Regions from separate parts of the Halorhodospira sp. M38 genome, predicted to be linked through region 1. Evidence: predicted binding sites of a transcription regulator. Region 1 holds the regulator's gene; each other region holds the start of a gene.
The links. Region 1 encodes sigma-54, which starts transcription at its own class of promoters, with help from an activator protein. Its sites were predicted from a motif close to TGGCANGNTNCNTGCTT; they were not measured.

Region 1 (10,498 bases):
CGAGGCCCGCGGGCACGGGGCCGATGCTGCCGAGGCGGCCTGCTCCGGCGACATCGGCCTTTCGGTGAACGTTCGCAAGGGTGAGATCGATACCCTGGAGCACCACCGTGGCCGGGATATGGGGGTCACCGTGTACTTCGGTGGCCGCAAGGGCAGTGCCTCGGCCGGGGAGCTGTCCGAGCAGGCGGTGCGCGAAGCCGTGCAGGCGGCCTGCGACATCGCCCGCTACACCTCCGAGGACCCTGCGAACGGTCTGGCACCGGCCGAGCGCATGGCGGTGGACCCGCCGGACCTCGACCTCGATCACCCCTGGCCCCTGTCGGCGGACGACGCCGTGGAGCTCGCCCGCGACTGCGAGGCGGCGGCGGTGGAGGCCGATCGGCGTATCGAGAACACCGAGGGTGCCGGGGTCAGCATCCACCGCGGCCTGCACGCCTACGGCAACAGCCACGGTTTCTTTTCGGTGCTGCCGGAGTCGCGCCACGGTATCCACTGCGTGGCGGTGGCCGGACGCGGCGAGGCCATGCAGCGCGACCACTGGTACAGCGTGGCCCGCGACCCCGCGGCTCTGGAAGAGGCCCGGGCTGTGGGGCGCCAGGCGGCCGAGCACGCCGTGGCCCGGCTTGGCGCCGAGAGTCTCAACACCGAACGGGTACCGGTGCTCTTCCGTGCTCCCGTGGCCCGCGGGCTGGTGGGCCATCTGGTCTCGGCGGTCCGGGGCAGTGCCCTGTACCGGCAGGCTTCGTTCCTGGTCGACAGCGCCGGCGAGCAGCTCTTCCCCGCCTGGCTGCAGATGGTCGAGCGGCCGCACATTTGCCGGGCGCTGGGCAGCACGGCGTTCGATGCGGAAGGGGTAGCCACCACCGAGTCGGCGCTGGTGCAGGACGGGGTGCTGCAGCGCTATGTGCTGGACAGCTACTCCGCCCGCCGGCTGGGCCTGGAGACCACAGCCAACGCCGGCGGCGTCCACAACCTGGAGGTCAGCGGCGGCGATGAGGACTTCGACGCCCTGCTCCGGCGCATGGGCCGCGGGGTGGTGGTCACTGAACTGATGGGCCAGGGGGTCAACCTGGTCACCGGCGACTACTCCCGTGGTGCCGCCGGTTTCTGGGTGGAGAACGGGGCCATCGACCGCCCGGTCCAGGAGATCACCATCGCCGGCCATCTGCGCGATCTTTTCGCCGGCATCCAGGCGGTGGGCGGCGACGTGGACCGGCGCGGCAACATCCGCTGTGGCTCGATCCTGGTCGAGGAGATGACCGTCGCCGGGCAGTGAGCGTCCGGTGCCGGGCGCGGGTCAACCGTGCTCGGTCTCGCCGAAGCCCTCGGCCACCAGACGGGTTAGGGCCTCGAGGGCGGCCTCGGCGTCCGCGCCCTCGGCCTCAATGGTGATCGTGGCCTGATGGCCGGCGGCGAGCATCATCAGTCCCATGATGCTCTTGCCGTTGACGCGCTTGTCCCCGTAGCGGACGTGGATCTCGCTCTCGTACTCGCTGGCGATGGTCACGAAACGGGCGGCGGCCCGGGCGTGGAGTCCGAGGCGGTTGGTGATGGTGGCTTGTTGCTCGATCATGACGGCGGGGCTCCTTCACCGACCGCGATGATGCCGGCTCGGCCGCCGGCAGCGGCGGATTCGGCCAGTTCGTCGAGGGATCGCCCGGGGTAGTTGAAGACGCGCAGGAGCATCGGCAGGTTCAGGCCGGTGACCACCCGGCAGTGGCGGTCGGTGCCGGCCGCCACGGCGACGTTGGAGGGGGTGGAGCCGTAGGCGTCGGAGAGGATGAGGACCCCGGCCCCCTGGTCGAGTCGGGTGATCAGGGAGCCGGCGCGTTCGAGTAGCTCGTTGCGCTCGTCCTCGTTGAAGACCTCCAGCGACTCGGTCTGCAGCGGGCAGATGCCGAGCGTGCGCGAGGCCGTGGCCAGGATCTCCGAGCCGATGTGTCGGTGGGCGACGATGAGCAGTCCGACCCTCATGACAGCTCCCGGTGGCGCAGGGTCACGTGGCTGCAGTCAGCCTGCAGTGCTGCGGCCAGCCGCTCGGCGAGGTAGACCGAACGGTGCTGCCCGCCGGTGCAGCCGATGGCCACGGTCAGGTAGCTGCGCCCTGACTGCTGATGGACCGGCAGCCAGTGGCGAATCATCGTGTCGATCTGGTCGAACAGGGTCTCGGTTTCGGGCTGCGCCTCCAGGAAGGCGCGGACGCTGTCATCGCGGCCGGTGTAGGCGCGCAGCCGAGGCTCCCAGTGTGGATTGGGCAGGCAGCGGGCGTCGAAGACGTAGTCGGCGTCCGTGGGGATGCCGTGCTTAAAGCCGAAGGACTGGACCAGCACCGACACACCGCTGCGCTCGCCCGCGACCCGCTCGGAGATCAGCCCGCGCAGGTCGTGGACCGTGGTCCGCGAGGTGTCGATACTCCAGTCGGCCACCTCGCGCAGCGGTTCGAGCAGGGCGCGCTCGGCGCGCAGGGCGTCGGCCAGCGGCTGATCGCCCTCGGCCAGGGGGTGGCGCCGCCGGGTCTCGCTATAGCGGCGCATGAGGATGGCGTCTTCGGCGTAGAGGAACAGCACCTCGGTGGCGATGCCCTGCTCGCGCAGCGCAGTCAGCGTCTCGGGCAGGCGCTGTAGGTCGCGGGGCGGGTTGCGGGCGTCCAGCCCCACCGCGAAGCGCTCGCCGGTGGGTGCGTCGCGATTCTGCGCGTAGCGGGCCAGCTCGCCGATCAGGCTCACTGGCAGGTTATCGATGCAGTAGTAACCGGCGTCTTCCAGGGTGTGCAGGGCGACGCTCTTGCCCGAGCCCGACAGGCCGCTGACCACGATCAGGCGCAGTTCGCTCATGCCGGCACCCCGTGGTTCCGGCCGCTGCGCTGGTGTGTTGCGACCTCCGCGACGAGGCGGCCGGCGGCGGCCTCGATCAGCGGCGCCAGCGGCCGGCGTTCGCTGTCGGTCAGGGTCACCCGGGGTAGGGCCAGGCCGAGCAGTTCGCGGTGATCGCGCCGGCCGTGCAGGGCGGCCTCGGCTTCGGTGGGGCCGGGAGCGCGCTGGAGCTGGATGCACAGAGCCACGGCGGTCTCGCTGCGCAGCGCCGCGGGGCCGTAGAGTTCGGTGATGTCCACCAGGCCGAGGTCGCGCAGGCAGAGCAGCCCCCGCCCCTGCTGCGGACCGGCGCCGAGCAGGCGATCACCGTCGCGGCGCAGCTGTACGGCGTCGTCGGCCACCAGGGCGTGACCACGGTCGAGCAGCGCCAGGGCGGCGTCGCTCTTGCCCACGCCGCTGGGGCCCTCCAGCAGAATCCCGCGGCCGTGGACCGCCATCAGCAGGCCGGGGATGACCGGCCGGTTCCCGGCCGCGTTCACGATGGGTCGGCGTGCGACTGCCATTCGCGCAGGGCCATCTGCAGCTCGTCCCCGTCCGAGGAGCGGCGCAGCCGCTCGCACAGGCTGCTGTCGCTGAACATCTCGGCAAGGCTGGCGAGGATCTGCAGGTGCTCGTCGGTGAAGTGCTCGGGTACGACGAGGGCGAAGAGCAGGTCCACCGGTGCCTTGTCGAAGGCGTCGAAATCGATGCCCCGGTCCAGGCGGATGAGGGCCCCGATGGCGCGGTCGATCCCGTCGATGCGGGCGTGGGGCACGGCGACGCCGTGCCCCAGGCCCGTGCTGCCCAGTCGCTCACGGGCCAGCAACCGGTTGCTGATCTCCCGGGCGTCGAGGCCGTCGCCGCTGGCCCCGATCAGCTCGCCTATGCGCAGGAGCACCTGCTCCTTGTCCTCGATGCCGCTCTCGCAGCGAACACGTTCCGGCGTGATGAGTTGCTCGATGTCCATGGAGTGTCCGATCGGCTGGCCCGCTGAACCGCGTCCCGCCGCCTTAAAGGCTGGCCTTGAGGGACGCGCCCTGCCGTCGCTGATCGACGGCCTTCTCTTTGTGTTTCAGGACCTGACGGTCAAGCTTGTCCACGAGCACGTCAATGGCTGCATAGAGATCCTCCTCGATGGCATCGGCAAAAACGCGCCCGCCGCCACCCCCGATGTGGATGACCGACTCGGCCTTCTGCTGCTTCTTCTCCACCGTGAGGATCACCTCGGTATCGATGACGTGGTCGAAGTGGCGCTGGATGCGTTGCATCTTCTCGTTCACATGCGCCCGGAGGGCCGGGGTGATCTCGACATGATGCCCACTGAGCTTGATCTGCATACCGCCTCCTGAACCCCTTTGCCGCCGGCGGAGCCGGGGGCCTCAGCGCCCCCGGGCCTCCCTGCGCTCCGCCGACGATGCGATGGACAGGGACTCCCGGTACTTGGCGACCGTCCGACGCGCCACCTGGATCCCCTCCTCATGAAGGATACGCGCAATCGCGCTGTCACTCAGCGGTTTTGCCCGATCCTCCTCGGCGATCAGCCGGCGGATCCGCGCCCGGATCGCCGTCGCCGAAGCCTCTCCGCCGTCGCTGGTCTGCACGTGGCTCGAGAAAAAGTACTTGAACTCGAAGGTGCCCCGCGGGGTGTGCATGTACTTGTTGGTGGTGATGCGGGAGATGGTGGACTCGTGCATCTCCACCGCCTCGGCGATCTCGCGCAGAACCAGTGGTTGCATCGCCTCCTCGCCGTGGTCGAGGAACCCCTGTTGCCGCTCTACGATGGCGCTGGCCACTTTCAGCAAGGTCTCGTTCCTGCTGCGCAGGCTCTTGATCAGCCAGCGCGCCTCTTGGAGATGGTTGCGCAGGCAGTGGTTGTCCGCGCTGCGGTCCGCTCTGCGGATCAGGCTGGCGTAATACGCGTTGACGCGCAAGCGGGGGGCGGTCTCGCCGTTGAGTTCCACCTGCCAGACGCCGTCGCGGCGCACGACGAGGACATCGGGGATGATGTAGTCCGGGGTTGTGTCGCTGATCTGCGAGCCCGGGCGTGGATCGAGGCTCTGGATCAGACCGAGGATGCCGCCGAGGGCATCTTCGCCGACCCCCAGGGCGCGGCCCAGGTCGTCATGGCGGCGTTCGGCGATGAGCTCCAGGTGGTGGAGGAGGGCGTGCTGCGCCTCCGCACGCCAGGGCGTGTCCTCGGGAAGCTGCTCGAGCTGGACGCACAGCGCTTCCTGAGGGTCGCGGGCGGCAACGCCGGTCGGGTCGAGCCGCTGGACACGCTGCAGGACCGCCTCTAGCTCCTCGGCGCTGACTTGCTCGTCGGCCGGACAGCCGGCCAGCAGATCCTCGGTGCTCTGGGTCAGGTAGCCGTCGTCGCCGACGGCGTCGACGATGACCTCGGCGATGGAGCGCTCCCGGGCGGAGAAGGCCTCGAGCTCGATCTGCGCGTGCAGGTGCTGCTGGAGGCTGTCGGAGGCGGCCGGCCGGTTGTCGAGGGTGTCGCGCTGCGCACCCTCGTCGCCGGGGGCGCTCAGTGCCGTGCTGCCGTCGTAGATGTCGTCCCAGGAGGTGTCCAGGGGCAGGTCTTCGGGGATGTCCTCGCCGGCGGGTTCGCTGGCCGGTGCCTCGTCCTCGTGGGGTTCCGTTTCCTGCTGCTCCTGCTCCTGCCCGGGTTCGGCCTCCTCATCGAGCTCGAGCATGAAGTTCGACTCCAGGGCCTGCTGGATCTCGGTGCGCAGCTCCAGGCTGGAGAGTTGCAGCAGCCGGATGGCCTGCTGCAGCTGCGGGGTCATGGTCAGCTGCTGACCGATGCGTAGCTGAAGCGACTGCTTCATGGCCGTGTCCGTTGTGCTTGAAGCATCCGTAGTCCGTCACTCACAGGCGGAAGTCCTCGCCCAGGTACACCTCGCGTACCCGCGGGTTGGCCAGCACGCTCTCGGCGTCCCCGGCGGCCAGCACCTCGCCGTCACTGAGGATGTAGGCGCGTTGCACGATGCCCAGCGTCTCGCGCACGTTATGGTCGGTGATCAGCACGCCGATACCCCGTTGCGCCAGCTGGCGGACGATCCGCTGGATCTCGCCCACCGAGATGGGGTCGACCCCGGCGAATGGCTCATCAAGCAGTATGAACCGCGGATTCGCCGCGAGGGCGCGGGCGATCTCCACGCGCCGGCGCTCGCCCCCGGACAGGGCGATCCCCGGGGAGTCGCGCACGTGGGTCACGCCGAACTCCTCGAGCAGGCGATCCAGCTCCTGCTCGCGCTCAGTGCCGTCCAGGTCGTCGCGCAGCTGCAGGATGGCCCGTACGTTATCCGCAACGCTCAGTTTACGAAAGACCGAGGGTTCCTGGGGGAGGTAGCCGATGCCCAATCGGGCCCGGGCGTGAATGGGCAACCGGGTGAGGTCGTCGCCTTCCAGGGTGATTCGTCCCTCGTCGGCCTGCACCAGGCCGACGACCATGTAAAAGCACGTGGTCTTGCCGGCCCCGTTGGGGCCGAGCAGGCCGACGATCTCACCGTCGGCGACCTCCAGCCCCGCGCCGTTGACCACGGTGCGGCCGCGATAGCGCTTGCTCAGCCCCTCCGCGCGCAGCGTCACCAACGGGTCATTCCTCCTCGCGCCGTGCCGGATACAGGATGGTCCGCGCCCGCTGCCCCTCGGCGCCGCGGGCCTTCATGACCTGCCCCTCCAGGTCGACGTCGATGGTCTCGGCGGTGACTTGATCATCCCCCTGCCAGAGATGTGCATCGCCCTGGAAATGGGCACGTTCGGGACCGCGGGAGTAGTACTCCATGCGTTTCGCCTCGGCATGCACGGGGCGAGGCTGGTTCTCGGGGTGATCGCGGTAGGTGGCCGGCGTGCCGTCGACGTAGACGTGGCTCAGGTCGCCGTCCTCGTCGGTGTAGACCTCCATGCGATCCCCGGTGATGCGCATCTCGCCCCGCGTGAGCACGGCGTCGCCCTCGTAGACGCTGACTCCGGCGACCGCGTCGACATCCACCCGGTCGGCCTCCAGTTCGATCGGTGCCTCGTCGCGCTGGCCCACGGCCGTTGCCGGCAGGGCAGCGGCGAGCAGGGTCGCGGCGACGAGCAGTCCCACGCGGATACGGCTGGCGGCGTCAGTACGCTCCATACGACCCCCGGACGTCGGCGTGCAGGCGCAGGCGATCCGCGCGGTAATCCAGGGTCATCCCGGTTCCGCGCAGGGTGCCGGCCGGCTCGCGAGCGGTGACCGCCTCGACGGTGCGCGCCTCGCCGGCGCGCAGGTCCACCAGCAGGTTGTGGGTGTTGATATCCAGCGGCGGACGCGCCTGCTGGGCCGGACGACGGATGTCCACCTCTTCGAACAGGCGGACTTCCCCGCCCTCGCGTTCGGCGATGCCGAAGGGGGCGCGGGCCTCCCAGAGGACGCCGTCGCGAGAGCGCATGCGCAGGTCGGGGTCGATGATCTCGAGCTCGCCGCGGCCGGGGAAGTGCTCGCCGGTGCGCCCGGAAAGGGCCGCACGGCGCTGCCCCTGCTCGTCGAAATCAACCATGGTAAACCCCTCGAGGAAGAAGTCCGGGCGCTCTTCGGGAGGGGCAGCGGTCTCCGGGGCCGGCGGCGCCGGGTCGCGGGTAAGCAGCAGACCGAGGAGGACGGTCAGGGTGAGGGCTGCTAGGGGGTAGAGGGAGCCGCGGCGCATGGCTCAGCCTTCCGCCCGGCGCAGCATCGGTTCAAGGTGGCCCTGGGCGTGCAGGATCAGCTCGGCCACCTCGCGCACGGCGCCGCGCCCCCCGGGGCGTGCAGTGACCCAGTCGGCCTGGGCGTGCAGCTGGGGGTGGCCGTCGGCCACGGCGACCCCGAAACCGGCCCGGCGGATCGCCGGCAGGTCGATCAGGTCGTCACCGGTGTAGGCGCACGCCTCCGGGGCGAGCCCGAGGCGCTCGGCCACCTCGGTCAGGGCGTCGCCCTTGTCCGAGCGGCCACGCAGGACGTGGCGGACCCCGAGCTCCTCGGCCCGGCGCATGACCGAGTGGCCCCCGCGGGCGGTGATCCAGCCCACCTCGATACCGGCGTCCTGGAGCATGCGCAGCCCCTTCCCGTCGTGGATGTGGAACGCCTGCAGCGGCTCACCGCTGCCGCCGACGAAGACGGTCCCGTCGGTAAGGACGCCATCGACGTCGAACAGGGCGAGGCGCACCGGCTCGGCCCGGCGCAGGACGTCCGGCGTGGGTGCGTCGCAGTAGGGGCGGGGCGGGGTGGTGCTCATACGACTCCGGCGCGCAGCAGGTCGTGCATGTTCAGGGCGCCCACCAGCCGGTCCTCGGCGTCGGTGACCAGCAGGGCATTGATGCGGTGGCGCTCCATGCGCTCGGCGGCCTCGGCGGCGAGCAGATCCGGTGACGCGGTCTGCGGGCTCAGGCTCATCACCGCCTCGATGGGGGTCTGGTGGATGTCGGCCCCGCGGTCCAGGGTCCGGCGCAGGTCGCCGTCGGTGAAGATGCCCAGCACCCGCTGCTCCTCGTCGACGATGGCGGTCATGCCCAACCCCTTGCGGCTGATCTCCAGCAGGGCGTCACGGAGAGCAGTTCCGGGGGCGACGCGGGGGATGCGCTCGCCGGTCTGCATGATGTCCTCGATATGGAGCAGCAGCCGGCGTCCGAGTTTGCCGCCGGGGTGCGAACGGGCAAAGTCCTCGGCGGTGAAGCCGCGCGCATCGAGCAGTGCGACGGCGAGGGCGTCGCCCATGGCCAGGGTGGCCGTCGTGCTTGCCGTGGGCGCCAGCCCGAGAGGGCAGGCCTCCTGTTCGACGCCGACGTTCAGGTGGACCGAGGCAGCCCGGGCCAGGGTCGACTCCGGACGTCCGGTGAGGGCGATCAGCGGCACCCCGAGGCGCTTGATCAGCGGCAGGATGGCGGTGAGCTCGTCGGTCTCGCCGGAGTTCGACAGCGCGATGACCACATCGTCGGGGGTGACCATGCCCAGGTCGCCGTGGCTGGCCTCGCCGGGGTGGACAAAGAACGCCGGTGTCCCGGTGCTCGCCAGGGTGGCGGCCATCTTCGAGCCGATGTGCCCGGACTTGCCCATCCCGGTGACGATCACCCGTCCACGGCAGGCGAGCATGTGCCGGCACGCTTCGCTGAAAGGCTGGTCGATGCGCTCGCCGAGGGCGGCGACGGCATCGGCCTCGAGCTGCAGGACGGCGCGACCGAGGGCCCGGAGTCGCTCGTCGCCTTCTTCCGGGGCGCCTTGATGCCGTTCGATCAGGGTGCGCATGGGCGTCATCCGTCCATTCTACGACATCTGTTCGCCGGATCGGACAACCCCCGGGGCAGAATTGACCACCCCGGCGCGGGGATGGATACTGCCGGTCCCTTTTCCAGAACCGAGTAGGCTGATGGGCGTCGCAGACACCGGCGACGAGATCTTGGCGCGGGTGCGTGGCCTGCGGGTCGAGCGCGGCGGCCGGGCGATCTTCGATGGCGTGGACCTCGACATCCGGCGGGGTCGGGTGACCGCCATCATGGGCCCGAGTGGCACGGGCAAAACCACCCTCCTGCGCGTGCTGGGCGGTCAGCTCCGGCCCGGGGCCGGCTCGGTGGAGGTCATGGGCGAGGAGGTGCCCCGCCTCGGTCGCCAGGCGCTCTATCGCCTGCGTCGGCGCATGGGGGTGCTGTTCCAGAGCGGGGCGCTGTTCACCCACCTGTCAGTCTTCGAGAATGTGGCTTTCCCGCTGCGTGAGCACACCCGGCTCCCCGAATCCCTGCTCGAGACCCTGGTTCTGCTCAAGCTCGAGGCGGTGGGGCTGCGTGGCGCCCGGGAGCTGATGCCGGCGGAGCTCTCCGGCGGCATGGCCCGGCGGGTGGCCCTGGCCCGGGCCATCGCCATGGATCCGGCGATGGTGATGTACGACGAGCCCTTCGCCGGCCAGGACCCGATCACCATGGGGGTGCTGGTGGACCTGATTCGGCGGCTCAACGATGTCCTCGGCCTGACCTCGGTGGTGGTTTCCCACGACGTCCAGGAGACCCTGGCCATCGCGGATTACGTCTACGTACTGGCCGACGGGGCGGTCATCGCCGAGGGCACCCCGGCGGCCCTGCAGGAGGCGCAGTCGGAGTCGCTGCGCCAGTTCATTGATGCCCGGCCGGACGGGCCGGTGCCGTTCCACTATCCGGCGCCCGGGCTGGCCGACGAGCTGATCGGCGGGGGGCGGCGATGACCGGTCTGTTCCAGGCGTTGGGGCAGCGGACCCTGAACGGGCTGCGTGGCCTGGGTGAGGCGGTGCTGCTGATGGGGCGGATCCTGCGGGCCGCTCCCGAGGTGGTGGTGCGTCCGCGGTTGCTCGTCGAACAGATCTACGCCGTGGGCGTGTTGTCGCTGGTGATCATCCTGGTCTCGGCGCTGTTCGTCGGCATGGTGCTCGGCCTGCAGGGGTACTACACCCTGTCGGACTTTGGGGCCACCGAGGCGGTCGGCACCATGGTCGCCCTGTCGCTGGTCCGCGAGCTTGGGCCGGTGGTGACGGCGCTGCTGTTCGCCGGGCGCGCCGGCTCCTCATTGACTGCCGAGGTGGGGCTGATGAAGGCCACCGAGCAGCTTTCGAGCATGGAGATGATGGCCGTCGATCCCGAGCGCCGCATCCTCGCGCCGCGCTTCTTCGCTG
Region 2 (10,498 bases), on a different contig from region 1:
CTGCTCCTGGAGCTGGGGCGGCCGGCGGAGATCGCCAGGCTTCCCCGTCCGACGCCGGAGGCCGACGATGAAGCCCGTTGGCAGGCGCTTCTGGCTCTAGGGGCCTTCGCCCAGGGCGACACTCTGGCTGGTCGGGATCTTCTGCAACGGGCCGAGGACGCCGCGTCGTCCGACGAGCCGGCCGAACTCGCTCTAGCGTACGCCTATGCGGCGCTCTATGCCGGTGACCCGGTATCGGCGCAGGCGGCCGTGGACCGAGTCCTCGCCGGCGATAGCCGTTTCGCCACGGCCTGGGCCCTCCAGGGCGATCTGGCCCACTGGCGGGGCGAGCGCGAGGCAGCGGCGGAGGCTTACCAGCGCGCAATTGACCTGCGGCCGGCGCGGGTGATCGAGCGTTACAAACGGGTCATGGTGCTGATCGAGGATGGTCAACTGGATGAAGCGGAGGCGGCGGCGCGCGATCTGACTGAGCGGGCTAGCGCTTATCCGGGCGGGCATTTTGCTCTTGGGCTCGTCCACTTCGAGCGCGGCCAGGCGCTCGAGGCGCGGCCGCATCTGGAGCAGGCCTTGGCCCGGCACCGCAATTTCCGCCCCGCGATGCCGTACCTGGCTGCGCTGCACATCCAGTCCGGCAATTTTTCGCAGGCTGAGCACCATCTTGAGCGGTTCGCCGCCGCCGGCGGACACACGGCCATGTCCTATGGGCTGCTGGCCGAGTTGCGGGTGGCGCAGGGTCGCCCGGAAGAGGCGCGCGAGATCCTGCGCCGCGCCGTGGCCGAGCGGCCGGGTCTGATTGATGCCTTTGCCCCCGTGCTGGCTGCCCTCTACCTGGATACCGGAGAGACGGAGCGCGGGATCGATACGCTGACCCGGGCGATGGAAAACCGGCCGGAGGCGCCGGCTCTCCAGCAGCTGCTCGGTGTGGCGTTGCTGCGCTACGGCGAGCCGGGCCAGGTCCGCGGGCTGCTGGGGCCCGCGGCCAGCGAGGACGCGGAGGGTATCGAGGCTGCCCTGGCTCGGCAGCGGCTGGAGGACGGCCGTTTCGCCGATGCCCTGGCCCTTGGCCAGGCCGTGCGCGATCAGGCCCCGGATCGCTCTCAGGGCTATACGCTGGTCGGTGCCGCCCATCTGGGTATGGGACAGGAAGAGGAGGCTCTGGCAGCGTTCGCCGACGGGCTGCGCCGGATCCCCGGCAATCCGGCGCTGGGAATGAATCTAGCCATGTTGCAGTTGCAGCGGGGTGAAGTGGAGGCGGCGCGCAGCGCGTTACTTGAGGTCCAGGAGCACCACCCGGGGCATCCGGAGTCAGCTCTCCAGCTAGCGCGCATGGAATCCGAGGTCGGTGGTGACGAGGCTGCGGGTCGGGACTGGCTCGAGCGGGCCGTAGCGGGGCACCCGGAGGCCCTTGAGCCGCACTTGGTGTTGGCTCGCCACCATCTGCGGGCGGGGGCCCCGGAAAAGGCGGGCGCCGTCCTGGATGCTGCCCGGGATCACCATCCAGCCCGGCCGGAGTTGCTCTTTGCGCGCGCTGATGTCTTCGAGCGGGCTGGCGACTACCGAGCCGCCGTGGCAGCTTTTGAAAGGCTTATCGACGCGGTGCCGGACCACAGTGCGGCTCATTTCCGGGTGGCGCGCAACCTCAATCGCCTGGGGGAGTTGGATGCCGCCGAGGCGCATATGCGTGCCTGGCTCGACCGTGCCCCGGAAGATGGACGGGCGCGGCATGTGTTGGGCTCCATGCTCATCGCAGCCGAGCGCTTCGCCGCTGCCGAAGCGATCTACCGCGAGCAGGTCGCTCGCGAGGGGCGTGACACCGTGGCCCTACACAATCTCGCCTGGCTACTGCGTGAGGCCGATCCGGAGGAGGCCGTGGGCTATGCCGAGCAAGCCGCCGCATTGGCACCCGGCGCTGCGAACGTCATGGAGACCTACGGTACGCTGCTCTACCGGCTTGCCGACCACGAGCGGGCAGCGGAGGTCCTCGGGCGGGCCCGTGAGCTTGCTCCGGACGCGCCGCGGATCGGCGTTCAGCTGGCACGGACCTACCAGGCCCTCGGTGATCTTGATCGGGCTGAGGGGCTTCTGCGCGGCGTGCTCGAAGAGCATGCCGAGTTCCCTGCGCGTGCCGAGGCCGAGGCGCTGCTTGAATCCCTCGGCTCCGCTGGTTGATTGCCCCCGTCTAACCTGGAGCGCAATGCGCTCCCGCGAACGCCCCCGTCTTTAGGGGGCGTTTTCGTTGGGGTTGTCGGACGCCTTTACAGGCGGCCATTCCGATTCCCGCGAAGAGTCGGGATGGCCGCGGCCTTTCGATAAAAACACTTCAGGAACAATCGGCTAACGGGTCCGTGTGGCCGGGTGCCCAGATGGCACGCCTTCTGCATTCAGGATGTGGGCGACCCCGTTCGCCCCCTTGAACAGGAGATTAAGCCGTGAAACTGCAAAGAGCGTTTCTAACTTCAGTACTGGGTCTAGCGCTGGCGGCGCCGGCCTGGGCCGGGGATCCTTTCATCATCGATGTCGGTCAGGATTTCTCCGGCAATGACCGGACCACCACGGGCCAGATCCGGACCCTGGCGGTCAGCGATAGCCTGGCGACGTCGTTCTACTTCGTTGAAACCGCCGATGAGCCTGTCCAACCCTTGGGAGCTTCAATCGAATCCGGCACCCGGGTCGCTGATACGAATATCCAGAGCCTCATGGACAGCTACGGCTTCCAGGCCGGCACCTTCACCGCCATCGACGGTACGACAGAGGTAGAGTTCCGCAATCCCGATCCGTCTCAGGACCGGAACGTGGTGAACCTTAACTTCCTCACTGGTGAGGGTGGAATTCAGGGTCGCAACGGCTTTTCCTCGGAGGACTGGTTCATCGATGGAGAAGGCTGGGGTCTGACCTATGACTATCAGATCTTCGGGCAGGTGACCAATGGTGGAGTCTTCTACGACGACGGCTTCGTGAACGTCTACTACGAGGACGGCGACAGTGGGGACCGAACCCAGGTGCTGCGCATGCTGGTCGAGCGTTCGGACCTGCAGCTGGGCAACCTCGATATCTTCGGCCGGGTCGTGTACGAAGACTTCGACTTCAGTGAAGAGTTCGTGCAGAACTTCTTCCGGGATGTTGGCACCGGCAAGACCTTCTACGAGCTGGCGTCCGAGGAAGAAGGCCTGATGATCCCGGTCAGCTGGCGCTTCGACGGCAACATCGATCCGCCGCTGCCGACCGACGATCAGCTGGTGGCTTTCGAGTCGGAGGATGGCACCTCGGTGCTGGTCCGCCAGTCCGAACAGGACGGGACCTTCCGCTACGAGGTTCCGGAGCCGAGTGTCCTGCTGATGATGGGCTCGGGACTGGTGCTGCTCGGCCTGGCGCTGCGGGTCGGGCGGCGCGAGGACGAGGAGGTGGCGTACTGATCCTCGCAGGTCCTCCATCTTCAACAAGGCGATAAACGGCCGCCCCCAGGGGCGGCCGTCTCTTCAATCAGCCCCGCGGTCTTGCCCGGCGGTGCGACAGGGCGATCAACAATGCTGGAAGCACCACCAAATCCACCAGCCAAGCAATAAGCAGACCGAAGGCGGTCAACAGTCCAAAGGCCTGGGTCGGTTGGAAATCGGAAAGGCCCACCAGCAGGAACTGACCCACCAGCACCACGGTGGTCGCTGTGACTGCGCGGCCGGCCTGCCGGCTACTGCGTGCAACCGCCCATACCGCGGAAGCCCCGGCCCGTCGGCGTCGCAGATAGCCGTGCAGTAAATGGATGGTATCGTCCACCGCGATGCCGACCGCAACGCTGGCGATCATGGCCGTGGCCATGTCCAGCCAGATACCCAGCAGGCCCATCAACGCAAAGATCAGGGCCAGGGGCGCCAGATTGGGCAGCATGCTCAGGGTGGCCAGGCGCACCGAGCGCCACATCAACCACATGAGCCCGAAGATCAGCACGACGACAGCCAGCAGGCTGTGCAGCTGGCCCTGGATCAGAAGACGCTCCTGGTCGGCGAAGAGTCTTCCCATACCGGCCAGGTCCCACTCGAGGTCGGCCGGAGGGTTCGTCGCTAGATGGGCCTCAAGGTCGTCGATCAGGGTGTTCAAGGCGCGGGCGCCGTGGGCATTGAGGTTGAGCAACAGACGCGCTTGGCGCAGTTCGGGGTCGACGACATCGAACAGATCCCGGCCGTCATGGATGAACAGGTACTGCGCAATGAGCCGGTGGTCGTCGGGTAGGCCGCGGTAATCGGGGTCGCCGTCGTGGAAGGCCCAGTGCATCTCCGCCACGAGATCGGGCAGAGACAGGCTGTAATCCACCTCCGGGCGGTCGTCCAGCCAGGTCTGGACATCTTGAATAGCCCGGAGACGCTCGGGTTTGGTGAGAGCGTCCGGTGCTTCGGCGCGGAAGACCACCTCGAGCGGCATGACTCCGGAGAGCCGGGTCTCGATGCGGGCCGTGGCGCGGCTGATCGGGTGGTCATCGGCGAAGAAAGCGTAAAGGTCGGTCTCGACGGTCACGTGGCGGATCTGGGGCAGGGCCAGGGCGAACAGCAGCACGGCGCCCGCCAGGACCCAGCCCGTGCGGCGGACAGCTAGCCGGGTGGTGGCCGCCGTCCATCGGTCAAGCCGGGGCAGGGCGCCGCGCTGGTGCCAGGTGCCCCGATCGAAGCGGAGGATGAGCGGCGGAAGCAGTCCGAGCACGCAGAGCGCGGCAACGATGATCCCGGCGGCGGCGATCAGACCGAAGCTGCCGACGGGCTGAATGGGGCTGACCCCCAGCGATGCCAATCCGGCCGCGGTGGTCAGGGCCATGAAGCCGATCGGGCGCCGGACGCTGGCCAGGGCTGCCTCCAGGCGCGCCGAGCCGGTGAGCCCACGGCGGGCGTAGTGGGCCACGGCATTGAACAGGTGCATCAGCATCGCCACGGTCAGGGCGGTGAGTAGCGGCGGGACGATGGCCGTGATCAGCGTGAACGGCTTGCCGAGAACGGCGAGGAGGCCGACGGCCAGGCCGGTTACGGCACTGATGGTGACGGTGGCGAGGATCAGCACGAGGTGGCGACGGAAAAGCCACCAGAGCAGCATCAGGCCAATACCCAGTGTCCCGGGTATGAGCAGGGCCAGGTCGCCAGTCATGGCTCTTAGCTGGGCTACGTCGAGGGCGATGTGGCCGCCTACTGCGGTTAACTCGTCAGATAGTTGGTGGTGATCGATCGCCTCGCGGACGGCACGTTCTAGGTTCAGGCGCTGCAGGCTGTTATCCAGGGCATGGGGTCGGACCACCAACGCCAGGGCCCGGCCGTCTCGCGAGATGAGCAGATCCGGTGCAAAAGGGTCGTCCAGCGCGCGTGTCTGCCAGGCCTCGGGCGGCCCATCAGCAAGCTGGTTGACCGGGATCAGCCGTTCGACGGCGAAGCCCCCCTCAATGGGCCGGATGTGGTCAGTGCTCGTCACCCCAAGGACGCGCTCCACGGCATTTATGCGTTCCAGGGTTTGACTCAGCCTATGGAAGCCTTCGAGGAAACGGGGCGTGAACAGGGCCTCACCCTCGAACAAGGCCACCAGAACCTGTTCCTGCGGGAAGGCTTCGCGCACCTCTCGATCGAAGACCACTGCAGGTGCATCGGCTGGAAAGTAGGCCTCCGGTGCGTTGTCCAGCTCCAGGTGCCATAGCAACGGTGCGGGCAGGAGCATGAGCAGACCCAGCAGGGCCAGGGCGACCCGGGGGTGGTGAAGCATGCTGAAGTTCATAGGCGTGTTCTCCAGCCGAATACCACCATCCGGCGGTCACGGTAGAAACCGCCCAGACTGTCTTCGTCGCCATCGAACCAGTGCACGCCCAGGTAGGGTTCGTGGGGCTCAGCTGCGATCCAGGCCAGTTCGGGGTTGAGATAGAGGTCGTGGCGATCGAGGCCGACAACGCCACGCAGTCGGGCACGCAGGCGGTTGTACAGGTAAAGGTCCTCGATCTCGCCGGTGAGGTAGTAAGCCGCCTTGCGGTCCAGCACGCCGTCGGCCTCCAGTAGGTGCTCGCCGCCGAGTTGTGCGGTGACCCGCAGATCCCGGCCGCCGGGGAAGACCTCGGTTCCTGCAACCCAATCGAACCCGGGGACCGTGTCGTAGCGCAGGGCGCCGGGGCTCGGGCGTCGGGTGACCGGGACCTCGCTCAGCCACGCCCCCTCCAGTCGCCACGTCCAGCCGCCGCGAACCCAGGCGAGATCACCGCCGGCCACCCAGGTGCGTGGGTAGGCAGCCTCGAGGGTGCCGCTGCCCGGGTCATCGTCGCGCCAGCGGTAGTAAGGCTGCGAGTGGCGCACGCGTTGCGCAGTGGCCGCGTAGTCTGCTCCGCGGCCTTCGCGGCTGATGCGTACACCCGTGCCTGCGCCGCTAGTGCTCGCCTCTCTGAGCCGCGCATTACGGACTTGCTCCGGCGGCAGATCATTCGGCGAGGTGCCGAGGATGCGCCCCCGGGTCCGGTCCACGGGATGCCATATGCTGTCTCGTGCCGGGAGTTCCGCCGGTCGGAACGCAGGAAGGAGGGCGACGTCGAGCTTCCATGGCCCCTGGAAGCCTTCCCAGCGCACTGCGAGGCTGGCTCGGCGGCGCTCGGTCTGCTCATCCAGAGCGAAACGGGTCAGATCCTTGGTGCTGAGCCGATCGGTGGGCGGGATCTCGTCGACGCGGCCCCAGAGGACGGTCTGGGTGCCGACCGTCAGGCGCCAGTCGTCGGCACGATAGCGCAGCCAGGTCTCGTCGTAATCTGCATCCGCGCGCGCAAAACGGGTGTCGTCGCCGCCGCCGCCTTGTGCTGCGGCGTCGATTCGGGCCCCCAGCCGCAACTCCCAGCGCGCCCCGAGGGGTCGTTCGGCGCTGGCTACGGCACGTCCCGTTAGGATGGCGTCCGTCCCCCGGTGGCTGCTGCCCAGCACACCAGCCTCGGCCCAGGCGGGGTCGAGGCGCAGGCGCCAGGGTGAAGGGGCAGGCGGCGGGAGGTCGGCTTTCTCCTCGGTGGGAGCCGTTCCATCAAAGCGCAATGTTTCCGCCGGGGTCGGCGAAGGCGCCGAGATCAGCATGATCGCCAGCGCCAACGGAGCTAGGGGGCGGTGTGACCGGTTAGGGGCGGTAGCGTCTCTCCCGGGCCGGGTCAGCCAGAGCCCGGGTCCGGAATAGCTCGCGGGGCAAACCCTGGTCATAGATCACTTCCTCCACGCTGAGGGTCGTGGTCGTGCCCCGCTCCAGGTGTTGCATGGTGCTCTCGGTGACGGTCCAGTAGCCCTGGATGCGCTCGATGGCCTGGACCTCGAAACGTTTCATGGGCGTATCGCTGCCATCGCCGAAGAGGTCGATGCGCAGCGGGATCAGGATCTCCGGGTGCACCCAGCTGAGACGGCGGGTGTAGACCGAGTTGTCCGGGGAAACCGGGATGCTCTCGAGGAGCTTGACTGGCGTCCCCTGGTATAGATCGTCACCGAGGAGCCGGTGTGTGTCCTTTTCCGGTGGGCGGTCTTCCAGATCCTCGAAGAACAGATCGGACTGGACGAAACTGCCGCCTCGGTTCTCGCTGCTGATGCGCCGGACCCGGTCCGCAGCGGGGAGGTAGAGCCACTGATCGGTGCTGCCGTCAGCGTGGTTGTGAACCAGCAGTGCTGTGCCGTCGATATTCGCCGGGCGGGTGAAGCGGATCAGCTCCAGGCGCTCACCGTCGCCAGGGGTTAGCCGATACTCGTAACTCTCGCGGACCCGTTCGCGTCGCCCGCCGCTGAGGGTCATCGTCCCGCGCGTGACGGCGTCGGCGCCTTCGGGCCTCTCATGGACCGCCGTGGCCAGCTCGTGGCCGGCGTCCTCGTCCGTCCAGGCCGGTGCGGCGGTGAACAACCCGAGGGTCGTGAACAGGACAAGGCAGGCGATGCGGGGCCATAGCGTGCATTCAAGGGCGCTGGGCATGGTCGTCTCCGATGCTAGAAAAAGAGGAGGCCCGCGAGCGCGCCAGATAGCGCCGTGCCAGGTGCAGCTTCAGGCGCTGCCAGGGGTGGCGATTGCCGCCGGGACGCCAGGTACGCGCAAGGCGCTGACGGTACGCGTCATATTGCGTGCCGCGGGGTGCCCAGCGCAGCGGGCCGCGTCCGAGCAGGACCTTGAGTACCTCCGTGCCCATGACGCCGGCGCACAGCTGGCACGCCATCGCGGTCGACGGGCCGCGTCCGGCCCCCAGATTCACCGCGCCGGCGTCGGCCAGATAGCCCATGTGCAGCCCTGCAGGGGCCAGCCCCACCATGAATCGAAGCGCCTGCTCTTCGAAGTCCAGATGGTCTCCCAAGTCGAAATAGGCATCGAAGGGCATGCTTGCCGGATGAAAGTTGAGCAGGGCTACGCCCATGCCCAGCGGGGCGGCGGTCAGCGCGGGCACGCCGAGCGCCGCTGCCCGGGAGAACGTTTGGCGCCGTATGTCGAAGGCGAAGAAGTCCAGCCCGTCGACATATACATCGGCGTCGGTGAGGAAGGCGTCCAGGTTGTCGGCATTCACTCCCGCGGGGAACAGATCGATCTCTAGTTCCGGATTGATCTCCCGGGCCAGCTCCGCGAGCACTTCGACCTTGGTCCTGCCGAGTGCCGGCAGGGTGGCACCGACCTGGCGGTTGAGGTTGTTTTGCTCGAACCGGTCCGGATCGGCGATCCGGAAACGGGTGATCCCGAGACGGGTCAGCGTGAGCAAGTGAGCACCGCCCACCCCGCCGAGGCCGGCGATCGCCACCCGCGCCCGGCGCAGCTGCTGCTGTTCCTCCGCAGTCACCCAGCCAAGCGTGCGCTGGAAGGCCGTCGAGTAGTCGAAGACGGAGGGTTCGTCAGCCGGCTGCATCGCAGGATCCTGCCGAGTGATTGGCGCACCGCTTCGGCGAAAGTCCGTGCTCGGCCATGCGGTAAAGAGGAGCCAGAATTCGTGATGCCTCGATAGTGGCAAGGACCTCGGGGCGATGGATGTAATAGGCGGCACGTCGCCCGCGGTGCTCGAAATCGTCGCTGATGCGGCGGAAGTGGAGTCCGTAGCGGGCCACGAAGTGAGCCAGGCGCGGCTCCATGATGGCGAAGACGTGATCACGCCCGAGCTGTCCGGAGAGGACCGCCGCTGCTGTGAACAGGCTGGCCGAGATCAGCGGGAAGGTCCGTCGTTGAACCATCGGAAACTGCAGGGCATCGATGTCCCCAAGCGGTGTGCGTGGCTCTCCGGTGCGCCTACGAAAGTGGCGGTGAACGGCCAGTCTCGATACCTCGCAGACGCGCTCAGGTGGCAGTCGACCGGGGTGCAGTGGCGTGTCGTGCAGCGCTGCGGTACAGGACGGCTCCATCGGTAGATTGGGTCGCCGGGGATCCGGCTCGCCGGGGATGACCCGCACGCAGCCGGCTACCCTGCCGCTTGGCCTGTGCCACAGCAGGGCGTGGCAGGCGCGGGCGTCATAGGCATCACGCTCCTCGCGCTCGGGGAACCGCTCTGCGGCCTCAAAACCGAACTCCTCGCAGTAAACCTGGTAGCGCAGGCGTGCGATCGCTCGTCGGCGGTTTTCGGTATCGGCTGTATGGATATCGAAGTAGCGCGCAAAGGCCCGGCATAACAAGGACCGGTTCATGGGGCTCCCTTGGTCAAGGCGTCGCTGCGGCGCCGGGCGTTCGGCGCGCCTGCGCCACCGGGCCTCGGTCAGGGGCAATCTGCACCGCTCCCCGTTAACAGGATGTTAGGGCACGGCGGAATTCGTTGCCACTTCTATACTGCTTGCTAAGGCGATCCGGAGGCGGGGGCTTGGTGGTGCCCCCGCCGCGTTCACGGGAGGGGAGGGGGGGCATGGAACAGTTCTACCAGGAGACCCTGCAACAGCTGCGCGCGGTCTGGCGACGCCGCTGGTGGATTCTGCCGGTGGCTTGGCTGATCTGTCTTCTGGGCTGGGCGTACATCTACACCCTGCCTGACAGCTACCAGGCATCGAGCCGGGTCTTCGTGAACTCGCAGACGGTCCTTGATCCATTGCTGCGCGGCATGACGGTTCGGCCAGATACCGAGCAGCGCATGCGGATCATGAGCACCACGCTTCTCAGCGACGACAATCTGGCGCAGATCGCCCGCCAGGCGGATCTGGATATCCTGCTCGGCGGCGAGGACAGTGCCGAGCTGACCCGGTTGCTGCGCAGCGGGATCGAGTTCCGCAGCGGTAATCGGGACAATATCTACAGCATCTCTTACAGCCACAACAATCCTGAGGTGGCCTACCGGGTCGTGCGCGAGACCGCCAACCTCTTCATGGAGCGCGGCCTCGGGGATTCGCGGATCGATCTGCTCAGTTCCCGGGAGTTCATCGAGCGTCAGCTGGAACGTTACGAGGCCCAGCTGCGCGACAAGGAACGGGAGATCGAGCAGTTCAAGCGCGACAACGCGGCTCACCTGAGTAGTGGCGGTGATTACTATGCCCGACTGGAGCGTGCGCGGGAACAGCTCAATCAGGCGCAGCTTGAGCGCGACGAG
Region 3 (10,498 bases), on a different contig from region 1:
GCGCTCATATTCAGCGTGGTTGTTGCGCAGGGCGTCGACGCGGTGATCCTCGGTCAGGCGCTGGATGGTCTGCACCTGCGTGCCGGTGCCGACGGCCCCGCGGGAGTGGTAGTGCGGGATGCTCGTATCCTGCTCCACCCGTTGGCGGCTGTAGCCGTCGGTGTTGACGTTGGAGATGTTGTGCGACGTGGTCGCCAGCCCGCGCTGGGATGCGCGCAGCCCGGAGATGCCCGTCTGCAACAGATCAACCATAGACTCCGCCTCGCTGGGGCCCGCAGGCCCACCCTGCCCTGTCTAACCTCTCGGCACGGAATCGGAAATCTTGAGGGTCTCACCGCCGATCCGCACCCCCTGCCCGTCGTCACCAAGCTCCATGATCCGCTGCAGCTTCTCCGCGTACTGCGGATCGGTGGCGTACCCAGCCCGCTGGAGGGCCTCGACATACCGCTCCGGATCGTCGCCGACCTCCAGGGCCTCACGGTAGCGCGGGTTGCGCTCGAGGAAGTCGGCGTAATCGGCAAAGCTCTCGGCCACCGAGTCGTAAGCGCGGAAGTCGGCCATCTCGCGCTGCGGGATACCATCCCGGTACTCCAGGGTGGGCACGCGCACGGCATCGCCCTGCCAGTCCGCGGAGTGGGCCTTGATATTGAACAGATTGTTGGCGCTGCGCCCGTCCCCGTCGGCCACCATGTGCTGGCCCCACCCGGTCTCCAGAGCAGCCTGGGCCACCAGGGCCACCGCTGGCACCCCGAGGCGCTCGGCGGTCTCCCTGGCCGCCGGGGTGATGTCCTCGACGAAGTCCTGCGGGCTCGACCAGCCGGCCCCCTTGCCGCCGAGGCCGCCACTGCGGCCTTGCGCGCCGTCGCCCGCGTCCGCCGCCGCGAGCTCCCCGGCATCAGGCTGCACCGGTACCGCTGAGTGGCGGTAGTCGGAGATCTCCTGCGGCAGCCCCTGCATCCGATCGGTCTCGAAGCCCGCATTCTCGCGCAGCTGTTCCTCGATCATCGGGGCCAGTCCCATGCCCTCCCCGTCGCGGGACATCTGCACCGCCATCTGCCGGTCGAAGAGGTCGCGGTACGTCTCCTCGGCATTGCCGCCGAAGATCTCATCGCCCGGGGTGGCCTGGCGCATCTGACCGAGCATCATCTCGACGAAAACCGCCTCGAACTGCCGTGCCACCTCGGCGAGGTCCTCCTCGCTGGGGTTGCGCGACATCGAGCGCAGCTGCTGCAGCCCCTGGGGCTCGAGGGCGTTGCCAAGGGCGCCGCCGCCGGGGTTGTGCATGATCGCCTCCCTAGATGATGGTCAGCTCGGCACGCAGGGCACCGGCACGCTTGAGGGCCTCGAGGATCGCCACCAGGTCGCCGGGGGCGGCGCCCACGGCGTTGATGGCGTCGACGATCTCGTTGAGATCGGCGCCGGCTTCGAAGACGAAGGCCGGATTCTCACCCTCGAGGCCCTCCATGCCCTCGTCGGGGACGATCAGCGGCTCATCCAACCCGAAGGGGTCGTCGGCCACCTGTTCCGGGCCGCCGGCGCCAATGGCCACGGTCATGTTGCCGTGGCTGACCGCCGCCGGGCGGACGCGGACATTGGAGCCCATGACGATGGTCCCGGTGCGGGCGTTGACGATGACCTCCGCCGGCGCCTCACCGGGCTCGACACGCAGTTCCTCGAGAAACGAGATGAAACTCACCCGCTGATCCGAATCCTGCGGCGCACGCACCCGCACCGAGCCGGCGTCCTCGGCACGGGCGGTGTTCGGCCCAAGGTTGTGGTTGATGACCTCGGCCGTGCGGCGTGCGGTGGTGAAATCCGGCTCGTGGAGGTTGAGCACCACCTCGTCGCGATCCTGGAAACCGGTCTCGATGCGCCGCTCGACCATCGCGCCGTTGGGAATGGAGCCGCCAAGCTGGTTGTCCACGGGGATCTCGGTGTCCTCGGCGCCGAAGCCGCCGATGACCACACGCCCCTGGGCCACCGCGTAGACCTCGCCGTCGGCGGCACGCAGCGGCGTCATCAGCAGCTCGCCGCCCTGCAGGCTGTCGGCATCGCCCAGCGACGAGACACTGACATCGATCTGCTGCCCGGGACGGGTGAAGGCCGGCAGCTCGGCGGTGATCATCACCGCCGCGGTATTGTCCGCGTCCGGATCCACGTCGTGGGGAATATTGACCCCCTGGCTGGAGAGCATGGAGCGTACGCTCTGCTCGGTGAACGGGGTGTCATCGCCGGTCCCGTCGAGGCCCACCACCAGGCCGTAGCCGACCAGCTGGTTGCTGCGCACGCCCCCCACCGAGGCGATGTCCTTGATCCGCTCGGCCGCTGAGACACTCGCCGCGAGCATCACCAGGAGCACCCCTGCGGCGACCTGGACCCAGCGTGTGTCGATCCTGCGCATTCTCATCACCTTGCGTCCTCCCGAGCGCGCCGTCCATCGCGGCGGCACCCGCCGTTCAGTAGCGCCTCATCAGAAAACGCGTCAGCCACCCCGGTTGGGCGGAGTCGCTGAGCGCCTCTTCGCCGGTGTAACCGACCTGCATGTTCGCCACCCGGTTGGACGAGACCTCGTTGTTGGCCCCCACATCGTCGGTGCGCACGATCCCCGAGATGCGCAGCGTCTCCCGGCCCTGACTGACCCGCACGTTCTTCTCGCCGCGGATGACCAGGTGTCCGTTGGGGGTGGTGTCCACCACCACGGCATTGATCGTGCCGGTGAGGTTCGTCTCCTGGTCCGCGCTCCCGCCGCCCTCGAAGCTGGCCTCGCCCTCCTGCTCGAAGGCGAAGGGGCGGCCGAAGATCTCCAGGTCCTCGCCGCCGATCTGCGGCGCCGGGATATCCGCCTCCTGCTGGCGCGCCATCTCGGAGTTGATCGAGCGATCGCCGGCGGTCTCCTCCTCGATGACCACGGTGATCAGATCCCCGGTGCGCCGCGCGCTGCGGTCCTCGAACAGCCGCATGCCGCGCTGTTCATCAAAGACCGAGCCGGTCCGCTCGTCCGGGTCATCGGGGATGTCGACCCGCGGCGCGGTGATCGGCGACGGATCCGGCGCCTCCTGCGGCATCGGGGTGCACGCTGCTGCCGCCACCCCGGCCACCATGGCCGCGGCACAGCCGCGTACCCACCGATGCCAGCGCGTCATCTCAGCCGCCCTCAGACGTTCTGGTTGAGGAACTGGAGCATCTCATCGGTGGTCGAGATGGCCCGGGTGTTGGTCTCGAAGCCGCGCTGGTTCTCGATCATGTTCACCAGCTCCTCGGCGATGTTCACGTTGGAGGTCTCCAGGGCCCCCTGCATGACGTTGCCCAGGGCCCCCTCCCCCGGAGCACCCACCTCGGGGGCGCCGCTCGACGCGGTCTCAAGGAACATGTTCTCGCCCACCGGCTCGAGGCCGGAGGGGTTGATGAAGTCGGCAAGCTCGATCTGGCCGATCTCCTCGGGCTCCTCGTCGCCGGGGATCTTGGCGCTGACCGTACCGTCGCTGCCGATGCTGATGGTCTCGGCCTCCTCGGGGACCTGGATGGCCGGCTCGAGCAGGTAGCCGCCGGAGGTGACGATCTCACCGTTCTCGTTGAGCTGGAAGGCGCCGTCCCGGGTATAACCCACCTGCCCGTCGGGACGGAGGATCTGGAAGAAGCCCTTGCCCTCGATGGCGACATCAAGACTCCGCTCGGTCTGCTGCACATTGCCCTGCGAGTGGATCTTCTCCGTACCCATGACCCGCGAGCCGGTGCCGAGCATCAGCCCCGAGGGCAGCAGGTTGTCCTGGCTGGCTCGGGAGCCGGGCTGGCGGACGGTCTGATAGAACAGGTCCTCGAAGTTGGCCCGGTCCTTCTTGAAACCGTTGGTGTTCACGTTGGCCAGGTTGTTCGACGTCACCTGCATACTCTTCTGCTGGGCGTCGAGTCCGGTCTTGGCTACCCAGAGGGCGGGATCCATGGCGTCACCTCATTGTTGTTCGTTTGTCACGGCAGTGGACAGCTCGCGCCACCTCAGCCCGGGTGGTTGAGCAGCTGGGCGCTGGTCTGCTCGTTCTCCTCGGCGGCGGTCAGCATCTTGATGTGCGTCTCGAACTGCCGCGCGTGATCGATCATGTTCACCAGCGATTCCGCCATGTTCACGTTGCTGCCCTCGAGCGCGCCGCCGCGGACCTTCACTTGCGCGTCGTCAGCGGCCGGTTCGCCCTCGGCGTGGCGGATCAGCCCGTCCTCGCCCTTGACCAGCTGCGTCGGGTCCGGATTGACCAGGCGCAGCCGGTCGAGCTCGATGGGCGCCCCGGCTCCGTCCTGCGGGGTGGCCGTGATCACCCCGTCGTCGGCGATGTCCACCTTGGTGTCCGGCGGGATCGAGATGGGCCCGGCCTCGCCCATGACCAGGTGGCCATCGCCGGTGGTCAGCAGCCCCTCGGGCGTCGTCTGGAAATCGCCGCGCCGGGTGTACGCCTCGTCCCCGTCCGGTGCCTGGACCACGAACCAGCCCTCGTCCTGGATGGCCACATCCAGGTCGCGCCCGGTGGTCTCGATCGGCCCCGGGTTGAAGTCGGTCCCGGCACGCAGCTCCTCGGCGTAGGCCCGGGTGGCGAAGCCGGGCCCGTAGACCGGCGCCTGGTAGAAGCTGTCCAGGTCGGCGCGGAAGCCCGGGGTGCTGGCGTTGGCCAGATTCTGGTTGTTGTGGTGCTGCGCCTCCAGGGAGTGCTTCGCCCCGGTCATGGCCACATACAGTTGACGATCCATACGCCTCTACCCGTTCTGCCCCGCTGCGGCGGGAGGGGACACCCCGTTAGCGGATGTTGAGGATCTCCTGGGTCACCTGATCCTGGGTGCTGACCATCTGCGCATTGGCGGAGAAGTTGCGCTGCGCGGTGATCATGTTCACCAGCTGATCGGAGACCTCCACGTTGGACTGCTCCAGGGCGCCGTTCTCGATGCGGCCAAACTGGCCCTGACCGGCCACGCCGATCAGCGGATCCCCGGCATCGCGGGTCGCCTGCCAGGAGGTCTCGCCCACGGACTGCAGGTTCTCCTCCGACGGGAAGCTGGTCAGCGCCACCTGACCGACGGCCTGGGCCTCGCCGTTGCTGTAGCGGGCCAGGATAGTGCCATCGCCCTCGACGTTGATGTTCTCGAACTCGCCGGCGGTGTAGCCGTCCTGGGAGACGTTGGTGACGTTGAACGGCCGAGCGAACTGGGTCATCTCGCCGAAGTCGATGTCGATGTCCAGGTCGTCCACCTCGGCGAGCAGCGGGATCTCCTCGAGGCTGGCGATCCGGCCTTCATCATCGCCCTCGGCATCGACCAGCGAACCGGAGGTGTCGAAGGTGAGACGGTGCGGGCCGAAGAAATCCTCACCCTCGGCACCCGCCGCGTCGTAGTCCACCCCGTCGATCTGGGTGTAGACATCCCACTCGTTGTTGCCCGCCTTGCGGAAGTAGAAGGTCGCGTCCCGGGCCGAGCCCTGGGAGTCGTAGAGGGTGGTCGTCGTCGACTCGGTGAAAGTCTCGCTGTCGTCCGGATCGAACGCCACACCCTCATCGATCACCTCGGCATCGGCGCTGAGGTTGGCGGCGATCTCGACGTTCTCGCTGGCACGCGCCGGGATCCCGTCGGTGGGCAGCTGAAGCTGATCGCGACCGTCGCCGATGCGGCTGCCGTCCTCGTCGGTCTGGAAGCCGGTCAGGCGCTTGCCGGTGTTGTTGACGATGTAGCCGTCGCGATCCACCTCGAACTGACCGGCCCGGGTGTAGCTGACCTCGCCGTCGTCCTCAAGGCGGAAGAAGCCGCGCCCCTCGATACCCAGATCCAGGCTGCGCTCGGTGAACTCGAAGGACCCCTGGCTGAACATCTGGCCGACGTTGGCCAGCCGCGACCCCTGCCCCACGGCCAGCTGCGGGATGCCCATCGGGCCCATGGCGAAGAGGTCGTTGAACTCCGCCCGCGACTCCTTGAAGCCCGTAGTGCCGGCGTTGGCCAGGTTGTTGCTGGTGGTCTCCAGGTCCTTGGAGGCGGAGTTGATCCCGGTTAGCGAGATGTTGAATGACATGGCTGATCTCCTCGATCCCCGCTGCTCTTGTTCGTCTTATCGGATGCGCTTGACGTCGGACAGCGACATCTCACCAAGCCCGGCCACGCTGAGCTCCGGCGGCCGGCCGTCCATCCCCACCGAGACACTGGTCACCGGCGCACCGACGAGGGTGGGTACCGGCTCGCGCTCATCACCGTCCTCAACGTAGGCGTTGACCTGGTACGTGCCCTGGGGCATGCGCTGGCCGTCATTGTCGGTACCGTCCCAGGTGAAGGGGTGTTCGCCCTCTTCCACCTCACCAAGCTGCTCGCGGTGGACCCGCTCTCCGGCCTCGTTCTCGATCTCGACGGTCAGATTGGGGGCCGAGCGCTCGAGCTGGAGCAGCGCCTCCATCTCCCCATCCTCGGGCAGATAGGCCTCGCGGCTCTCGGTGACCACCTCACGGCCGACCAGCTGCGAGGCGCGCAGCGACTGATCCGAGCGCATGTGCTCGAAGAACTCGCGGAAGTCCGACTGCAGCTGCTCGATCCCCGAGGCCGTGGTGAACTGGGCGATCTGCCCCATCATCTGCTCGGTGTCCTGCGGGTCGGTCGGATCCTGGTTCTCGAGCTGGACCATCATCAGCTCCAGGAAGTCCTCGTGGCCGATGCTCTGCGGGTCGCCGTCGTCCTTCTCGTCGGGGATGCTGCGCAGATCCTCGGGCAGCGCCTCATAGCCCGACCGGGCGACCGAACCGGACGGCTCGCCGCGCGAACCGCCGGCGGGGCCACTGCCCACGGGCTTCTCGGCCGCCTTCTGCGCCGCCTGCACACCCTCGGCGACGCCCTGCGTGGCCCCGCCGCCCGGCTTACCGGATCCGCCGTCACCGGCGTTCGGCGGTTTGGGGGCCTTCTGGCCGCCACCGGCGGCCCCGCCCATCAGTTGGCTCGGATCGAGCATGGTCGCTCCTCCCGGATTCAGCGGCCGAGGCGCAGGGTCTCGAGCATGAGATCCCGCGAGGTGTTCATGACTTCGACGTTGTTCTGGAACGACCGCGAGGCGGAGATCATGTTGGTCATCTCCTCGACGGAGTTCACGTTGGAGCGGTAGACGTAGCCGTCGTCATCCGCCTGCGGATGGTGCGGCTTGTACAGCGGCTCAATCTCGGCGTCGCTCTCCACCACACCCGGCATGAAGACCGGTACGCTGGGCGACGGGCTGGCCCAGGGGTCGCCGGCCGCCGGCACACCGGCGGGCTCGCCGCCAAAGAACTGACGCTGGAAGCTCACCGGGCTGACCCGATCCACCGGCCCGCCGGATTCGGCCCAGCCGGGGGTTTGCGCCGGCTGCGGTCCGCCACCCTGCGGATAGCCGCCCTGGGCCTGGTGGAGCGCCGCGGCGAAAACCGGCTGCCGGGCGCGGTACGCCTCCTCGGGGCTGGAGGCGACCGTCTCGGCGTTGGCCAGGTTGCTGGCCACGGTGTTCAGGCGCAGCTGCTGGGCGTTCATCCCGGTGCCGGCGACGTCGATGGCGTGCATCAAGGACATGTTCGCTTACTCCCCTCGGATGGCGCCGGTGAGCTTCTGGATCCGGCCGTTGAGGAAGTCCACGGCGGCCTGGTAGTTCACGGCGTTCTCGGCGAACTTGGCCTGCTCGACGTGCATCTCGACGGTGTTGCCGTCGAGCGAGGCGGCGTGGGGCTCCCGGTATAAAGATTTCGGATCGCCTGCCGCCATGGTGGATGAAGGCGGCGGTTGCACGTGCTGCGCATGCGTCGCCTGCAACGGCTGCGGCTGCGGTTCGCTGGCCTGGCGCATGGCCTCGCGGAAATCCATATCACGCGCCTTGTAGCCGGGCGTGTCCGCGTTGGCGATGTTCGAGGCGAGCAGCTCGTGCCGCTCGCCGCGCAGGCGCATGGCCTGCTCGGGTGCCGAGAAGGCCTGATCGAAGCCGATCCGCATGGCGGGCTCCCGTGGTGTTCGTTCACGGGACTTTTATGCAGATCGCGTGCCAGGCACGCGGGGTTGGCGGATCAACGACTAAGCCGGAAGAAGGCGGCAACGGGCGGCAAGCGCTTGCCGCCCGGCGGCAGGGTCTGTCCGTCAGCCGCGGCGCCGGTAGACCACACCGCCATCGAGGCGGACCAGCTCGAACTCGTCGGAATGCCGGGCGAGGGACTCCGACGCCCCGACGATCAGGTACCCGCCCGGGCGGGTCACTTCGGCGATGCGCTGGACGATATCCCGCCGCGAGTCCCAGCCGAAGTAGATGAGCACGTTGCGGCAGTAAACGATGTCGAATCGACCCAGACCGGCGTAGCTCTCCAGCAGGTTGTGGACGCGGAAGCTAGTCCGCCGGCGCACGGCGGGCTTGACCTCCCAGGTGTTCTCGCCCACGGCATCGAAGAACCGCTGCTGGCGTTCCGGCGCCAGCCCGCGGCGCGCCACGTTGGCGGTATAACGCCCCCGCCGCGCCTCCTCGACCATCGCGGTGGAGATGTCGGTCCCGAGGATCTCGGCCTCCATACGCCCGCCGCTGTCGTTGTACTCGTCGACGGTCATGCTGATCGAGTACGCCTCCTGCCCGGAGGAGCAGGCCGCGGACCAGATGCGCACCGGCCAGACGCGGCGGCGCTCCATCTCGGGGAGCAGGTGCCGACGCAGGACGTCGAAGGGGAAGCGGTCGCGGAACCACTGGGTCTCGTTGGTGGTCATCGCCTCGATAACCCGCCCCTTGAGATCGGCGGTGGGGCGCTGCTCGAGCCGCTGGACCAGGGTGGCCAGATCCGGGATGCGCTCGGCCTCGAGCAGCGGCCCGAGCCGGCTGGCCACCAGGTACTGCTTGCTCGGCCCAAGGACGATCCCGCAGGCGCGCTCCAGGAACCGTGCGAACGCCTGGTACTCCTCTTCACCCACGGAAAGCGCGGCCAAACCGTCCTCCTTGCATGCTCATCCCCCTCGCTCGGCCAGCCGGGCGCCGACCCGCTCGGCCAACTCCCGGGAGTGGAACTTGGCCAGGAACTCGTCGGCCCCCACGCGACGCACCATCTCGGTGTTGAAGACACCGCTGAGCGAGGAGTGGAGCAGGACGTGGACCCCGGCAAGCCCCGGATCCTGCCGGATCGATCGGGTCAGGGTGTAGCCGTCGAGCACCGGCATCTCGATGTCCGAGACCACCATCAGCAGATCGTCGAGCCCGGAGGGATCCTGATCCTTCCAGGTGCGCAGCTGCTCCAGCGCCTCGCGGCCGTTGTTCTTGGTGACCACGCGCACACCGATCTCCTCGAGCGTGCGCTTGATCTGCCCCCGGGCGACCGCCGAGTCGTCCACCACCAGGACCTTGTAAGCCTCGGAGCCCTCGGCGTGATCCACGCCACCGCCCTCGGTGACCTCCGGATCGGCGCCGCCGGCACGCTGAACCTCGGCGAGGACCTTCTCGACGTCGACGATCTGGATCATCTGCCCGTCGTAGCGCGCCACGGCGGTCAGGTAGCTGCCGGCGCTACCCCCGCTCGGCGGCGGCAGCACGTCCTGCCAGTTGATGTTGACGATCCGGTCCACCCCGCCGACCAGGAACCCCTGGACCTGACGGTTGTACTCGGTGACGATGATGTAGTTGCCTTCTTCCTTGGTGATGGCGCCGTTGCCGGTGGCGTAGCTCAGATCGAGCACCGAGAGGGTGTGGCCGCGGATGTAGGCAATCCCCAGCGAGGCCGGATGGGCATGCGGCACGTAACTGAGCTCCGGGGCCGGTATGACCTCGCGGACCTTGAACACGTTGATCCCGTAGCGCTGCCGCCCCTCGAAACGGAACAGCAGCAGCTCCATGCGGTTATGGCCAGCCAGCTGGGTCCGCTGGTCGACGGAGCTCATGATTCCGGCCATCGCTGACGGCTCCCTTATCGGCGTGCGTCCCGGGGGCTGGCCCCCGCCCGTTGGCGTCATGTTAATCCGGTAGCCGGATCAGGGAAAGCGGCCGACGCCGCGGCACACCCTTTGCATATTTCTCCGGAGGATCACCAACCGAATGGAGGTTGCGCGCGGACCGATGAGCAGACCCGCCGGCGCCACCCCCGCCCGCAGGGTCGGGCGCAGTGCGCGACCGTCGCCCGCCTGGCGCCTGGCCGTCGTATTGTTGGCGCTGACGGTCCTGGCCCCGGCGGCGGCGCAGGCCAGCACCCAGTCGCCGGAGGCCATCCGTGAGACGGCGGAGGTGTTCCTGCGCGAGGCGCTGGCCGGGGAGTACGACGAGGTGGAGGTCGAGGCCCGCGGGGTGGACGGCCGGTTGAAACTGCGTGCGTGTGACGGCGAGCTGGAGGGGTTCATCCCCCGCGGGCGCAGCCCCCACCAAGCCGGTACCGTGGGGGTGCGCTGCAGCGGAGAGGCACCCTGGACCGTTTACGTGCGCATGGAAACCACCTTGAAGACGGAGATGGTGGTGGCCGGACGCAGCTTGCGCCGCGGACAGCGGCTCGCGGCGGCGGATCTGCGCACCGCT

Region 2: a site for sigma-54 is predicted at 2,365-2,381, ahead of LRA98_RS02560 (PEP-CTERM sorting domain-containing protein). Genes of this name have one in related genera too.
Region 3: a site for sigma-54 is predicted at 7,998-8,014, ahead of flgB (flagellar basal body rod protein FlgB). Genes of this name have one in related genera too.

What each region holds. Positions count from the first base shown of each region.
Region 1 covers NZ_JAJNQP010000010.1:63,460-73,957, forward strand. Annotated here, with positions in the region: gene pmbA (metalloprotease PmbA) at 1-1,276, shown strand, start outside; gene LRA98_RS07835 (HPr family phosphocarrier protein) at 1,298-1,573, opposite strand; gene LRA98_RS07840 (PTS sugar transporter subunit IIA) at 1,570-1,974, opposite strand; gene rapZ (RNase adapter RapZ) at 1,971-2,834, opposite strand; gene LRA98_RS07850 (HPr kinase/phosphorylase) at 2,831-3,352, opposite strand; gene LRA98_RS07855 (PTS sugar transporter subunit IIA) at 3,349-3,819, opposite strand; gene hpf (ribosome hibernation-promoting factor, HPF/YfiA family) at 3,863-4,189, opposite strand; gene LRA98_RS07865 (RNA polymerase factor sigma-54) at 4,232-5,686, opposite strand; gene lptB (LPS export ABC transporter ATP-binding protein) at 5,727-6,452, opposite strand; gene lptA (lipopolysaccharide transport periplasmic protein LptA) at 6,457-6,984, opposite strand; gene lptC (LPS export ABC transporter periplasmic protein LptC) at 6,971-7,534, opposite strand; gene LRA98_RS07885 (KdsC family phosphatase) at 7,538-8,101, opposite strand; gene LRA98_RS07890 (KpsF/GutQ family sugar-phosphate isomerase) at 8,098-9,117, opposite strand; gene LRA98_RS07895 (ABC transporter ATP-binding protein) at 9,230-10,054, shown strand; gene mlaE (lipid asymmetry maintenance ABC transporter permease subunit MlaE) at 10,051-10,498, shown strand, end outside.
Region 2 covers NZ_JAJNQP010000002.1:190,753-201,250, reverse strand. Annotated here, with positions in the region: gene prsT (XrtA/PEP-CTERM system TPR-repeat protein PrsT) at 1-2,169, shown strand, start outside; gene LRA98_RS02560 (PEP-CTERM sorting domain-containing protein) at 2,430-3,413, shown strand; gene LRA98_RS02555 (efflux RND transporter permease subunit) at 3,481-5,739, opposite strand; gene LRA98_RS02550 (hypothetical protein) at 5,736-7,061, opposite strand; gene LRA98_RS02545 (outer membrane lipoprotein-sorting protein) at 7,102-7,932, opposite strand; gene LRA98_RS02540 (ThiF family adenylyltransferase) at 7,916-8,845, opposite strand; gene LRA98_RS02535 (PEP-CTERM/exosortase system-associated acyltransferase) at 8,832-9,611, opposite strand; gene LRA98_RS02530 (XrtA system polysaccharide chain length determinant) at 9,824-10,498, shown strand, end outside.
Region 3 covers NZ_JAJNQP010000005.1:50,128-60,625, reverse strand. Annotated here, with positions in the region: gene flgK (flagellar hook-associated protein FlgK) at 1-252, opposite strand, end outside; gene flgJ (flagellar assembly peptidoglycan hydrolase FlgJ) at 295-1,284, opposite strand; gene LRA98_RS04975 (flagellar basal body P-ring protein FlgI) at 1,295-2,401, opposite strand; gene LRA98_RS04970 (flagellar basal body L-ring protein FlgH) at 2,457-3,143, opposite strand; gene flgG (flagellar basal-body rod protein FlgG) at 3,155-3,940, opposite strand; gene flgF (flagellar basal-body rod protein FlgF) at 3,994-4,734, opposite strand; gene flgE (flagellar hook protein FlgE) at 4,781-6,040, opposite strand; gene LRA98_RS04950 (flagellar hook assembly protein FlgD) at 6,077-6,961, opposite strand; gene flgC (flagellar basal body rod protein FlgC) at 6,979-7,548, opposite strand; gene flgB (flagellar basal body rod protein FlgB) at 7,555-7,962, opposite strand; gene LRA98_RS04935 (CheR family methyltransferase) at 8,104-8,931, opposite strand; gene LRA98_RS04930 (chemotaxis protein CheV) at 8,950-9,885, opposite strand; gene flgA (flagellar basal body P-ring formation chaperone FlgA) at 10,049-10,498, shown strand, end outside.